Alkalinema sp. FACHB-956: one gene and its partner. The protein of the gene in region 2 interacts with the protein of the main gene of each other region in a pairwise test. Links are inferred from orthologs where the notes say so. Each region holds a gene or a part of one and is shown on either strand. Other genes may lie near its edges.

Region 1 (4,212 bases), on a different replicon or contig from region 2:
GGCAGTGTATTCAACGATCGCAGGAACATATTGCCCAAGGGTTTCAAGGAGCGTAAATCCGATCGCCGAGGCCGCCCCCAGCAAAATGCCATCCAAGGGTTCTCGAATGCCAAAACGATCGCGCCAACTGTTCGATCGGGGATAGCCAATCAGACACAGCAGGATCAGGGGAAGGGCCTTAATCAACTCTTCCATTAACCCCGCCCCAAAGAACATACGGGTTAACAAACTGAAGAAGCCAATGGATTCTCCCGCTGCTGGTACCTGTCCCGGTAAGATGTTCCGGAAAATGACGGTGAACAATGGCAGAATTGGGCTTCGCAGAATCCCGATCGTCAATACAGCCGTGCCAAATAAAATCACCCAGGATTTGGTTTTGCCACAGAGCCGATAGACGACAAAATAGGCTGCAAAAGCTAAATAATTGGCCAACACAAAGTTGAAGGCCAGGGGTCGGCCCACGGTGACAAACAGGGTGACAACCGCTGCGATCGTGACTAAGGCGGGCAAGACATAGGCTTTTTGAGTAATTTCTAGCCCTGTAGAGAAAATTGGGAAGAGCTGGGTTAGCGTGACAGCATTACTCTTGAGGGAGGCACCGGAGTTGGGACTGGACGGAGCTTCGATCGCGGCAACGGGCAAATTAGCTGCTGGGTGAACGGATCCTCGATGGGAGACGGGCTCCGATAGTTGAGTAGCAGGATATTCAAATCGAAATTCTGGCCCCTGCTGCCCTAGGATAATGCGATCTCCAGGATGTAGAGTTTGGCAGCCCACAACACGGTGGCCGTTGACATAGGTTCCATTGGAACTGTTGAGATCACAAATCCACCAACTCGGCACCACGCCAGGCTCAGCAGCGGTGGGCCGAATTTCCGCATGGTACCGCGAGACGGTTCCATACAGAGAGGAATCAATTACAATTTGACACCTTGGATCCCGACCGATCGTAATGGACTCAGCAGAATCAATGGGATAGAGAGGTTGGCGTTCCTGGTGGGCACCAGTGGCATGCATCTGCCTGAGCAATGGGAGTGGGAGATGGTCATCGCCAGTCATGGGTGCTCCAGAAAAGCCCTGGGTAACTGGAAAGATGATGAGAAAACATGCTCTGCATCACCGGATACCATAGGGAGCTTGGGTTAAATGTCTTGAACACATTTTATAAGTTCCTGCTCCCATATTTATGAGGGATCTTTCCCCTTAATCTGGAATCGTTCTTCAACCATTGCGGCTGACTATCAGAGAAAAATGCCCAGTCTTTCCGGTGAACTGGGCGCAATCTAGGGTAGAACCTATTAAAACCTATGAAATTGAGTGAAATTGAGCAATTTTATCCAATTGATTTTATCCAATGGAGGGATTGGATAAACTGAGCTCAAACATTAGAAATTGGCCCGAGCGTCCTTAACCGCAGCCAGAAAAGCAATTACGGTGACAGGAAGACTGCCAATCAGGATCGCAGTCGTGGCCGCTTGGCCCCACTGGGGTATCCCAGAAGACAATTCAAAAACGCACCCTACCGCCGCGATCGCCGCAACACAGGAAATTGCCAGAAATAGACCACTCTTAGGCGTTAGCACAGGGAAACTCGCTTCTAAATAAATCACTTTACAAATTACAACTACTCTGACAGGACTGCCAATACAGCCCTGAACCATGGGGGACTCACTTCAGGAAGCGGTCACTGTTCGGTTACCTTAAGCAACTGGCTTTACCGCTTTGGCTGAAAATCCTTTTTTCGTTAACTCTTGGCCCAGAACTAGTTGATTATCAACGCGATCGACAAACAGCACGCCATTTAAGTGGTCAATCTCGTGCTGGATCACCCGTGCCAATAACCCGTCAGTTTGCAAAGTTTGTAATCGACCAAACTCATCTTTAAAGGTCACTTCGATCGCTTCAGGCCGATCCACGTCCATGTAAACACCGGGAACGCTCAGGCATCCTTCTTGCTCGCGGCAGACATCTTGGCTGACCCGCTTAATTGCGGGGTTGATCAGCACCATCGGAGGTTGCTTAGGATCATCGGGTTCAATATCCACCACAATGATTTGCTTGTGAATGCCTACTTGGGGCGCTGCAAGGCCAATCCCATTTTCGCTATACATGGTTTGCAGCATCTTGCGTGCAATGTCCCGCACTTCTTCATCCACCTTAGCGACTCGTTTAGCGGGCTGACGCAGCACCCGATCGCCCAAATGGTGAACTTCTAAGGGGGGTTTTTTGAGCTTAACTTTTTCGACAGCGATCGTGGATGTGGTACTCATGGGTGGTCAACTTACCCCAGAAATGATCTTGCTTACACCAATCAATCGGATTCAATTAAATCGGATTCAATCCGGATTAGTTTTATCTTAGCGGGTGTTTGAGCGTCGTTACCAGTGATCGGCCTACAATCCTGACCAATCTGGATCAACCTTCCTATAATGGCAGGCGGTAGCTGTCCAGGAAAAGTATGGGTTCGCTGTCCAGGAAAAGCATGGGTTCCAATCCCTGCTCCATCAGCCAGACTGACCTGTTTACTGACCTGTTTACTGACCTGTTTACAGCTTGCATGAAGCTGCTTGTGGGAAGCTGCTTGCTACTTGTCATCTCCCCATGGTTTTACTCACCGCTATATCTCTATGCTGCGATCGCTGACCAAATTGGACTATATCCTACGAGAAACCTGGCTAGGACTAAGGCGGGGGGGATGGATGAACTGGGCTGCCATCAGCACAGTTACCGTTTTATTGTTTCTCTTTGGCCTGAGTTTACAGACTAGCTGGCAGGTCGGACAGTTTCTTAATCAATTTGGCAATCAACTGGAGGTGACGGCCTTCCTGGAAACAGGGATTGCCGCCAAGGATATTCAGCCGATCGTCCAGAAACTGCCTGACGTGTCAAAGGTCGAGACGATCGGCAAGGAGCAAGCCTGGGCAGACCTGGTCAAAGAGTTGGGCATGACGGATTTGCAAGGGGCGACTCAACAGTTATCCGGAAATCCTCTAGTGGATGAATTACGGGTACAGGCTAAGTCAGCACCCACCGTTGCCACCGTTGCCGCCGCCCTGAAGCAGGTCAAGGGGGTGGAAACGGTGCAGTATGCAGGCGAAGCCGTCAAACAGGTGGCGGATTTGAACCGGGGCTTAGGGTGGATCAATTTAGGGGTAACAGGATTTTTAACCATCAGCGCGATCGCGGTGATTACGACTACTCTGCGCTTAGTAATTGCTGCACGGCGACAGGAAATTGAAGTGATGCGTCTTGTGGGAGCCACCCGTGCCTGGATTTATTTGCCCTTCATGCTGCAAGGAGTTGCCTTCGGCTTGGTAGGAGCAGCTACAGCTTGGATCTTGATCCACGGACTGCAACGATCGCTGACTCAGTTTTTAGTCCAGCAGGGAGACTTACTGCAAAGTTTGTTGTTACAAAATACGCCCTGGCAAGTGTGGCTCCTCCCCGTGATCCTATTGGGATTCGGCAGTACGATCGGGGTGCTGGGCAGCTTACTTGCAGTGCGGAACCTGGGACTACGGTCTTGACAATCCCCCCAGCATGGCGGATAGGGTATTTCGCGAAAATCGATAAAATGCAAGGCCAACGACTGGACTCGTTGAATCACCTCCAGCCGTTGGCCACGACCGTTAGGAACAATCGTCTGAATATTGCCTAAATACAGACATCTGTCCTACTTTTTAGAAGCTTGGGTGGAATCCTTCCCTAACTGAATCGTTACATCGGATTCAATATCACCAGTATTTTCGATGCGGACTTCCCCAAATCCTAACGCTTTGCGTATGGCTTCTGCCTGCTGACTATCTCCCCGCTGGGCCACAATCCGAGTCACACTGAGCGACTCATTCCAAGGTTGACCAATCCCCACATCCCCATACCCCGACTTTTGCAACTGTTTTACCACTGACTGGGCGGTATTAGGCTGTTTGGTACTGTCTTGAATGGTAACCCGCAAATTCTCAGGACTATTGTTATCGATCTCGTCAGCGGAGCCAAAGTCAAAGTGCCTTGCCATCAGGCCCTGAATCCGGCGATAGGTCGGAATCCAATAACTCGCGTCAAATTCTCCAGGATGGCTAAATTCCCCAGGCAGCATCAGCATTTGGGTATTAGATCGATTCGTCTGCGCTGCAAATCCCACAAGGGCAGCAATTTCTTCAACCGAAAGATTGGTATCAATGTGGGACTGAATCACCGAAAGAATTTTGGGGA
Region 2 (2,825 bases):
TTTCACAAGGATTGGATTCGTGGTTAGAAAGAGGGCTTTACATAGCGGTAAAAGCTGAATATGCAAGTCTCTTGCCACCGTAGTGTTGCCTCGCTCAAATGCTTGGATCATTTGTTGCAACTGATTACCCGCGACATGACTGGCCACACTAACTACTCCGCATCCCCCCACTGCCAAAATCGGCAACGTGAGCGAATCATCCCCGGAGTAAATCAAAAACTCTGGGGGAGTTAACCGCCGAACTTGACTAACTTGATCAAGATTCCCACTTGCCTCCTTTATAGCAACAATATTGGAAATTTCGGCTAGACGGGCCACAGTTTCCGGCAACAAATTTTGACTGGTACGTCCTGGAACGTTGTACAGCATGATGGGCAAGTCTGGAGCCGCCTCAGCGATCGCTCGAAAATGCTGATACAACCCATCCTGTGGGGGCTTGTTGTAGTAGGGAACCACTTGCAGCGATCCATCCAACCCCAAGGCTTGGGCTTTTTGGGTAGCCGCGATCGCCTCCTGCGTGGAGTTGGATCCCGTGCCTGCCATGACCTTAGCTTTACCGGCCACTGCAGATTGAATCACTCGAAATAGCTCGAACTCCTCATCCCAACTCAAGGTCGGGGATTCCCCCGTCGTTCCGCAGACAACTAGCGTGTCACTACCGTTGTCCGCTAGATGGATTGCGAGTTTCTCTGCGATCGCATAATCGACCCGCCCCTCTGTATCAAAGGGGGTAATCATTGCTGTCAAGATCCGTCCAAAATTCACCACACCCGAATTTCACTCCTTGTTATTTGCCGTGAGTTATTTGCCGTGAGTTATTTGCCGTGAGTTCCCTACAGTCATCCTAGGGGGATGCATCCATGGAGCCTTGGCCCCTTTCAAAAACAACCCGCAGTCTGACCTAATCCAGCCCTTAGGTCATTCATCAATGAGGTCTCTGCATTAATCCTGACAAAATTTGCCATTGAGTCCACTTGTCCCCTTAAGCAGCAACAGCCGGTTTCAACCAACTTTTCTCCACGAGCAACTCGGCAATTTGCACGGCATTGAGGGCGGCACCTTTGCGAATTTGATCCCCGCAGAGCCATACTTCTAAACCATTTGGATTGGAAATGTCCTGACGAATCCGGCCAACAAGGACATCATCTTTCCCACTAGCATCCATCGGCATCGGGAAATAATTCTTCTCCCAGTCTTCTACCAGTTCAACTCCGGGAGCCTGACGGACTAATTCGCGGGCTTTTTCCACATCGAAGGGGCGATCGAACTCCAGGTTCAGTGCCTCAGAGTGGGCACGGAGCACCGGAACTCGCACACAGGTCGCTGTAATCCGCAGGTCAGACGCACCAAAGATTTTGCGGGTCTCGTTGACCATTTTCATTTCTTCTTCGCAGTAGCCGTTGTCGCCCAACTTTGAGTTATGGGGGAACAAATTGAAGGCTAAGGGGTAAGGCAAAATTTCTGGGGTGGGAGTTTCTCCATTAAGGATAGCCTGGGATTGGACTCTAACCTCTTCCATGGCCCGCGCGCCCGCACCACTCGCGGACTGGTAGGTGGCTGCAACAATCCGCCGGATGGGCTGCACCTGATGGAGGGGGTAAATCGCCACGGACATGAGAATCGTGGTGCAGTTGGGGTTAGCAATCACGCCCCTGTGGTTCCTAGCCGCCTCAGGATTCACCTCCGGCACAACTAAAGGAATCTCGGGTACCATGCGAAAGGCACTGGAATTGTCGATCATGACTGCGCCTGCTTCGACAATGCGATCGACCCAAGCTTTGGAAATGGAAGCCCCGGCAGAGGCAAGAACAATGTCAACTCCCTTAAAGGAGTCCTCATTGACGGCTTCAACTAAAATATTTTGACCTTGAAAAGGTAAAGTCACTCCTGCAGAGCGGGGAGATGCCAGCAATTTTAATTCCGAGATGGGAAACTGCCGCTCCTCCAACAGGGCCAGAAGCTCTGTTCCCACTGCACCTGTCGCGCCTAGGATGGCGACGCGATACGACTGACTCAAACCGAACCTCCTACAATCGAACCGTTTCTAGGGAAAACTTTTAATCTCAAACCCTGACTATTAATCTCAAAAATAGTGAGGAATCTCAAAAATCCAGTGAGTCTAAAATCCAGTGAGCCTAGAATCAACTGATTACAATCTTGACCCAAGCCCTTCTTACCGAATATTACCAATCTAATTACTGACTCTAAAAAATAATTGAACAACTGACCTCAAGGGGAAATCTCTATACTCCTTAAGTTTTGCGATCGTCCTTAACATAAGCCTCCCGAGGAGAGTTTCACAGGACCGCATCGGATCATTATCAAGAATTGCACGACCAAAGGACTCCCTCACGAGATTCATTCTTGCCCCTTACTTGATACCTCTTTCAGGTGCAGCCAGTTCTTCTCCTCAGCTCTTTTCCAATGCTCAGGTATTGCTCTAATGCTTCAGAAACCCATAGCTTCAGGAACCCATAGGTTGAACTTCCAGCAATGTGAAGTTAAAAGCTCCTAGGCCAGTAATTATACTTACTATTCAATTGAGTTTTCTGAATTCTATCGAACTTTCCGGATCACCCAGCACAAATTTTGTGATCGATTTCGAATTAATTTGTCGCAAAAATCCACAGAGTAAGTGAACGATCGCGCACACCAATGAGTTAGTATAGCTTACTGCGAAGCAGTGAATCTAGAGTTTTTACACGCGATGAAAGTAACCCAGGAAAAGCTACCCGCCAGCCAAATTGGCTTGGAGATTGAGATCCCGGCGGAAATGACCAAGAAAGCCTACGAGGCGACCATTCAAAAGTTCATGCGCCAAGCCA

Evidence for each region.
Region 1: the proteins of H6G21_RS08880 (region 2) and def interact in binary tests that used the Escherichia coli proteins (3 or more experiments, as listed by UniProt). The link is inferred for Alkalinema sp. FACHB-956 from one-to-one orthologs.

The regions. Positions count from the first base shown.
Region 1 is NZ_JACJRC010000014.1:58,120-62,331, reverse strand. The notes cover bases 486-3,413. They hold def (peptide deformylase), read right to left. Parts: upstream 2,271-3,413; coding sequence 1,701-2,270; downstream 486-1,700. Other genes in these bases: H6G21_RS15410 (ABC transporter permease), read left to right, coding at 2,628-3,413; H6G21_RS15420 (hypothetical protein), read right to left, coding at 1,386-1,583; H6G21_RS15425 (PrsW family glutamic-type intramembrane protease), read right to left, coding at 486-1,059. Also shown: more of H6G21_RS15425, read right to left, coding at 1-485; more of H6G21_RS15410, read left to right, coding at 3,414-3,527; H6G21_RS15405 (LCP family protein), read right to left, coding at 3,674-4,212. UniProt on the Escherichia coli protein: Removes the formyl group from the N-terminal Met of newly synthesized proteins. Requires at least a dipeptide for an efficient rate of reaction. N-terminal L-methionine is a prerequisite for activity but the enzyme has broad specificity at other positions.
Region 2 is NZ_JACJRC010000005.1:185,436-188,260, forward strand. It holds H6G21_RS08880 (aspartate-semialdehyde dehydrogenase), read right to left. Parts: upstream 2,018-2,825; coding sequence 983-2,017; downstream 1-982. Other genes in the region: dapA (4-hydroxy-tetrahydrodipicolinate synthase), read right to left, coding at 1-768; tig (trigger factor), read left to right, coding at 2,708-2,825.